2 regions of the Stenotrophomonas sp. YJH_SMC_21 genome follow, and region 1 is predicted to be linked to the other one. Evidence: riboswitches for the same ligand, from Rfam matches in the RefSeq annotation. Region 1 holds a riboswitch; the other holds the start of a gene.
The links. Region 1 has a riboswitch for glycine ahead of AC5P67_RS01800 (trimeric intracellular cation channel family protein). Riboswitches for the same ligand answer to the same signal wherever they lie in the genome.

Region 1 (3,379 bases):
GGGGACCCCCAACGTTCCGGAGACCTCCCCCAATGCCCCCGCACACCGACGACCTGCGTATCCGCACCATCGAACCGCTGACACCGCCTGCCCAGCTGCTGGCGATGCTGCCGTGTGACGATGAAGCCTCCGACACCGTCAGCGCCTCGCGCGCGGCCCTGCACCAGATCCTGCATGGCCGTGACGACCGCCTGGCAGTGGTGGTTGGCCCATGCTCGATCCACGACCCGAAGGCCGCCATCGAGTACGCCCAGCGCCTGAAGCCGCTGCGTGACGCGCTGGCCGGGGAACTTGAAATCGTGATGCGCGTGTACTTCGAGAAGCCGCGCACCACGGTGGGCTGGAAGGGCCTGATCAACGATCCGGACCTGGACGGCAGCTTCAGGATCGACAAGGGCCTGCGCATCGCCCGTGGCCTGCTGCGCGACATCAACAAGCTCGGCCTGCCGGCCGGCGTCGAGTTCCTCGACGTGATCTCGCCGCAATACATCGCAGATCTGGTGGCCTGGGGCGCCATTGGTGCGCGCACCACCGAAAGCCAGGTGCACCGCGAACTGGCCTCGGGGCTGTCGTGCCCGGTCGGCTTCAAGAACGGCACCGATGGCAACGTGAAGATCGCCGCTGACGCGGTGGGTGCGGCGTCCAATCCGCATCACTTCCTGTCGGTCACCAAGCAGGGTGGCACCGCCATCGTGTCGACCACCGGCAACCCGGACTGCCATGTGATCCTGCGCGGCGGCAAGCAGCCGAACTACGATGCAGGCAGTGTCGCCGAGGCCTGCCAGGCGCTGGCCAAGGCCAAGCTGCCGACGCGCCTGATGATCGACGCCAGCCATGCCAACAGCCTGAAGAACCCGGACAACCAGCCGAAGGTGATCGAGGACATCGCCGTTCAGTTGGAAGACGGTGAACAGCGCATCGTCGGTGTGATGATCGAGAGCCATCTGGTCGGTGGTCGCCAGGAACTGGTGGAAGGCCAACCGCTGGTCTACGGGCAGAGCATCACCGATGGCTGCATCGACTGGGACACCACCGTGACGGTGCTGGAGCGACTGGCCGCGGCCGTGCGCGCCCGTCGCGAAGTGAAGGTGTCCGAAGCCGCTTGAGTGCGGCACGTGTGTGGATGGCGGCCAGCGCCTGCGGGGGTGCGGCCGCGATCAGGGCCGGTCGGAGTTGGAGACCGGCCCATCTGCACCGGCGATGCGCCTGGCGCTGCGCATGAGCGACAGCGCCAGGTACATCGCCGGGGTGGTGCGGATTCCGCCGCGCGAACCTCAATGCACTTCGTCGTGGTACACGAACTTCGGCATTTCCCAGCGGTAGTGGATCGCCAGCAGGCGCAGCGCGAAGCCGCCGCCGAGGCAGCACAGGATCGCGGTGGCGTCGGCCACGCCCCAGTGCAGCAGCAACAGGTAGGCCGCGCCGGTCAGCAGCGCGATGATCGCGTACAGCTCCTTCTGGAAGATCAGCGGCACCTCGTTGCAGAGGATGTCGCGCAGCACGCCGCCGAACGCGCCGGTCAGCATGCCGGCGATCAGCACGATCGGCATCGCATGGCCGGCTTCGCGCGCGATCGAGCAGCCGATCAGGGTGAAGGCGATCAGGCCCAGGCCATCGAGCACCAGGAAGGTGCGGCGGAAGTGGTGCATCCAGCGCGCCACCCAGGTGGCGATCAGCGCCGCGCACACGGTGAAGCCCAGGTACTCGGGATGCTTCACCCAGCCCAGCGGGTAGTGACCGAGCAGGATGTCGCGCAGTGAACCACCACCGAGGGCGGTGACGCAGGCGATCATGACCACGCCGAACAGGTCCATGCGGCGGCGGCCGGCGGACAGCGCGCCGGTCATGGCTTCGGCGGAAATGGCGATCAGGTAGATGATGGACAGCAGCATTGGGCAGGCTCCGGGCGCGGTGGGGCCGGCCATGCGCGACTACCGCCACTGCCTGCGCAATGACGGGATGACGATGACCGGTGCCGCTCCCGCTGTCCTTTTGCCTGAGAGTTCAGCGGCATGGGCCGCGTGCCCCTTCGGCGGATCGTCCCGGGCATGCCCGGTGACCTCTCTCCAGCTCGGCGAGTCGAATGCATGGTTGGTGGGATTCCAGCCCACCGGCCTGAGCGATCATGGGAGCCTGCGCCTTCGGCGGGCGCCAGCGCGGCGCCTCTCTCCTGCATTCGGGCGCCAGTATATCCGCTGCAGTGCAGCACGGCATAATCCGGGCATGGCCCCGTCCCTCCGCCCGTGGTTCCTGTACCTGCTCGAATGTCGCGATGGCAGCTATTACGCCGGCATCAGCACCGACGTGGACGCGCGTTTCGCCACCCATCAGGCTGGCAAGGGCGCGCGCTACACCCGGGCCCGGCCGCCGCTGCGGGTGCTGGCCGTGCGCGAGTACCCGGACCGGGCCGCCGCCTCGCGGGCCGAATGGCAGCTCAAGCAGCAGCCGCGCGAACGCAAGCTGGCCTGGCTGCAGGCGCCGGATCCTGCGCTTCTGTAAAGCCGAGCCCACGCTCGGCTGTTGTTGCTGCTGCCTGATGGTGAAGCCGAGCATGGACCCGGCTCTACAGTAGATCCACGCCATGCGTGGATGGGCGCTTCCAGTCATGCCATGATCGCCACACCCATCGACACATGGATCCGTCCGATGAAGAACTGCGGGATACTGCTGTTGACTGCCTGCGCGGCCCTTCTGGCCTGCACCCAAGCACCGTCGCCACCGCCACTGCAGCATGGGCAGATCGGCACCGCTGCTGAGCTGGCTGCGTATGGCCCGAGGACACCCGAACTGATCCACCTGCGTCGTGACCGGGTCCCTCCCGATCTGGTCGATCTGATCCCGTTCGCGGAAAAGTGGGGGATCGGCGATGACGTGCTTCGCAATGAAATGCGGGAGCGCGCCACTGACGCGGAAAAGCAGGCATTGATGGATGCGCTGGCGGGGCGCCATGCGCGCATCACCGCCTGGTTGGACAGCTTCCCGCAGGGGCAGCCCATGTCTGAAGAAGCCGCTGCGTTCATGTACATGCAGCTGGGCACCGACGAAATGGGCCTGATGCCGTAGATCCACGCCATGCGTGGATGCGGCTTGCATATGCCATGATCGCCCAGCCCTCAGCGCTGGAGACCCGGATGTCCACCGTCGCCCTGTTGTTCGCTCTCTCCGCGTCAACCAGTCCCGCTGCCGACCCGGCCACCCTCGCGGCCATCGAAGCCACCTGCCATGACTACGTCGACGGCCAGCTGGAGGCCGACCCGCAGCGCGTCGCCCGCTCCCTGCACCCGGACCTGGCCAAGCGCGCGGTCCTCGGCGATACGCCCGACGAGCGGCTGGGCCTGCGCCGCATGTCGAAGGAAGAACTGGTCGCGCTGACGAAGCA
Region 2 (3,379 bases), on a different contig from region 1:
ACGCCCGGGCCGCCGCCGCCGTGCGGGATGCAGAAGGTCTTGTGCAGGTTCAGGTGCGAAACGTCCGAACCCCATTTGCCGGGCTTGGCCACGCCGACCAGGGCGTTCATGTTGGCGCCGTCGGTGTACACCTGGCCGCCGTGCTGGTGGATGATCTCGCAGATCTCGACCACCTCTTCCTCGAACACGCCGTGCGTGGACGGGTAGGTCATCATGATCGCGGCCAGGCGGTCGCTGTACTTCTCGGCGTTGAGGCGGATGTCTTCCACATCGACGTTGCCGTTGGCATCGGTCTTGGTGACCACCACCTTCATGCCGCACATCTGCGCCGAGGCCGGGTTGGTGCCGTGCGCCGAATCCGGGATCAGGCAGATGTCGCGGTGGCCTTCGCCGCGCGAGCGGTGGTAGGCGCGGATCGCCAGCAGGCCGGCGTACTCGCCCTGTGCGCCGGAGTTCGGCTGCAGGCTGACCGCGTCGTAGCCGGTGCATTCGACCAGCATCGCTTCCAGCGTGTCGATCAGTTCCTTGTAGCCCAGCGCCTGGTCGGCCGGCACCAGCGGGTGGATCTGCGAGAACTCCGGCCAGGTCACCGGGATCATCTCGGCGGTGGCGTTGAGCTTCATGGTGCACGAACCCAGCGGGATCATCGTGCGGTCCATCGCCAGGTCCTTGTCGGCCAGCGAACGCAGGTAACGCAGCAGTTCGTGCTCGCTGTGGTGGGTGTTGAACACCGGGTGGGTCAGGAACGCGGACTGGCGCAGCAGGCCGGCCGGCAGCGCGTCGGCGGTGCTGGCATCCAGCGCGTCGACGTCCAGCGAGGCACCGAACACCGCAGCCACGGCGACGATGTCGGCGCGGGTGGTGGTCTCGTCCAGACTGATGCCGACCGAGTCGCTGTCGATCGCGCGCAGGTTGTAACCGGCGGCGCGTGCCTTGGCATGGATTTCATCGGCATGCACGCCGGTGACGTGCAGGGTGTCGAAGAAGTCGCCACCGACCTGCACGCCGGCATTGCGCAGCGCTGCGGCCAGGATCGAGGCCAGTCGATGGGTGCGGCGGGCAATGCGGGTCAGGCCTTCCGGGCCGTGGTAAACGGCGTACATCGAGGCCATCACCGCCAGCAGCACCTGCGCGGTACAGATGTTGGAGGTGGCCTTCTCGCGGCGGATGTGCTGTTCGCGGGTCTGCAGGGTCAGGCGGTAGGCCGGGTTGCCCTGGGCATCGATCGAAACGCCGATCAGGCGGCCTGGCATCGAGCGCTTGTAGGCGTCACGGCAGGCCATGAAGGCGGCGTGCGGGCCACCGAAGCCGAACGGCACGCCGAAACGCTGGCTGTTGCCGACCACGATGTCCGCGCCCCATTCGCCCGGGGCAGCCAGCAGGGTCAGGGCCAGCAGGTCGGTGGCCACGGCCACCAGGCCGCCGCGTGCGTGCACGGCATCGACCAGCGCCTTGTAGTCGCCGACCTGGCCGAAGGTGTCCGGATACTGCAGCAGCAGGCCGAAGGCTTCTGCTTCCAGCGCTTCGGCCGGGGTGCCGACGCGCAGCACGATGCCCATGGGCTCGGCGCGGGTACGCAGCAGTTCCAGGGTCTGCGGGTGCACGGCGTCGTGCACGAAGAAGGTGTCCGACTTCGACTTGGCCGAACGCTTGGCCAGGGTCATCGCTTCGGCGGCGGCGGTGGCTTCGTCCAGCAGCGAGGCGTTGGCGATTTCCATGCCGGTCAGGTCGGCGCACAGGGTCTGGAAGTTGATCAGCGCTTCCATGCGGCCCTGCGAGATTTCCGCCTGGTACGGGGTGTAGGCGGTGTACCACGCCGGGTTTTCCAGGATGTTGCGCAGGATCACGTTCGGCGTGTGGGTACCGTAGTAACCCTGGCCGATGAAGCTGCGCAGCACGGTGTTCTTGTCGGCGATCGCACGGATCTTCGCCAGTGCCTGCACTTCGGTCATCGACTCCGGCAGTGCCAGCGGTGCCGGCGACTTGATCTTGGCCGGCACGATGGCGTCGGTCATCGCATCCAGCGACGCGTGGCCGACGACGTCGAGCATCTGCGCGATCTCGGCGTCGTTGGGGCCGATGTGGCGCTCGACGAACGCGTTGTGGTGCTCGAGCTCACGCAGGGAAGGGGTGTTCTGGGACATGGCGAAGGATCCGTCAGGAAAGGGCACACGCACGGGCACAAGCCGCCGGTCGGCGGTCTGCGGGGCGCCCCTCTGTCCTTTTGCCTGAGAGTTTAAAAGCGCGGCGGACCGCAGCTTCGTGCCCCTTCGGCGCCGGATCGAACCGGTCTCTCCAGAGTTGTGTTACGGGTGGTATCGGGCCTGAGCGATTACGGGCGTTGCGCCTTCGGCAGCGGTATTCCGCTTCTCCCACCGTGTTGCCCGCCGATTATAGCCCGTTGCGGGCGCGGCGGCCGCCTTCGGTCCTGGAGGCCGCGCCTGAATGGCCGATGGCCCGTCCGTGCGTTTTGTGCACTGCTGCATGGCATCAGGCGCAATCCCCACCTATGATGGGCGGATACCCGAATTCATCTGGCGCCGTCCCTGCTGCAGGGGACCGGCGCCCGCCGTGCGTGCCGCGCATGGCCCTGCCGGACGCCTTTCCCATGACCGCCGCTGTTGCTCCCTCCACCCGCCGCATGGCCCTGCTGCTCGCCGGCCTGGCCATGTTCGGTCCGTTCTCGATCGACACCATCTTCCCGGCGTTCCCGCAGCTGGCCCAGCGCCTGGCTGTGGACGAGGTGGCGGTGCAGCAGACCATCAGCGTGTACCTGCTGTTCTACGGCCTGATGAGCCTTGCGCACGGCCCGCTGTCCGACGCCTGGGGCCGCAAGCGGGTGATTCTCGGTGGCCTGGTGGTGTTCGTCGGCGCTTCGGTCGGCTGCGCGCTGTCCACCGACCTGACCACGCTGCTGGCGTTCCGCGCGCTGCAGGGCCTGTCAGCGGGCGTCGGCATGATCGTCGGCCGCGCGGTGATCCGCGACCTGTACCACGGACACGACGCGCAGCGCCTGATGAGCCAGGTATCGATGCTGTTCGGCATCGCTCCGGCCATCGCACCGATCATCGGCGGCTGGATCCTGCTCAGTGGCGCCGGCTGGCCACTGATTTTCTGGTTCCTGGTGATGTTTGCGCTGCTCCTGCTGGCGGCCACCGCACGCTACCTGCCGGAAACCCATCCGGTGGAGGCACGGGTGCCGTTGTCACCGCGCGTGCTGCTGCGTGATTACGTGCGCATCGGTTTCAACCCGCGGTTCCTGCGCCTGGCGCTGGCCGGCAGCATCGGTTTCGGCGGCATTTTCCTGTACATCTCCTCGGCGCCGGTGTTCGTGATGCAGCACCTGCATCTGGGCGAGGGTGGTTTTGCCTGGCTGTTC

Region 2: another riboswitch for glycine. It lies ahead of gcvP (aminomethyl-transferring glycine dehydrogenase); the one in region 1 lies ahead of AC5P67_RS01800 (trimeric intracellular cation channel family protein).

Annotation. Positions count from the first base shown of each region.
Region 1 covers NZ_JCAFSU010000001.1:399,775-403,153, reverse strand. Annotated here, with positions in the region: gene AC5P67_RS01805 (3-deoxy-7-phosphoheptulonate synthase) at 33-1,106, shown strand; gene AC5P67_RS01800 (trimeric intracellular cation channel family protein) at 1,275-1,892, opposite strand; glycine riboswitch at 1,975-2,080, opposite strand; glycine riboswitch at 2,094-2,183, opposite strand; gene AC5P67_RS01795 (GIY-YIG nuclease family protein) at 2,224-2,499, shown strand; gene AC5P67_RS01790 (hypothetical protein) at 2,521-3,063, shown strand; gene AC5P67_RS01785 (nuclear transport factor 2 family protein) at 3,132-3,379, shown strand, end outside.
Region 2 covers NZ_JCAFSU010000020.1:13,222-16,600, reverse strand. Annotated here, with positions in the region: gene gcvP (aminomethyl-transferring glycine dehydrogenase) at 1-2,144, opposite strand, end outside; glycine riboswitch at 2,207-2,309, opposite strand; gene AC5P67_RS18560 (multidrug effflux MFS transporter) at 2,609-3,379, shown strand, end outside.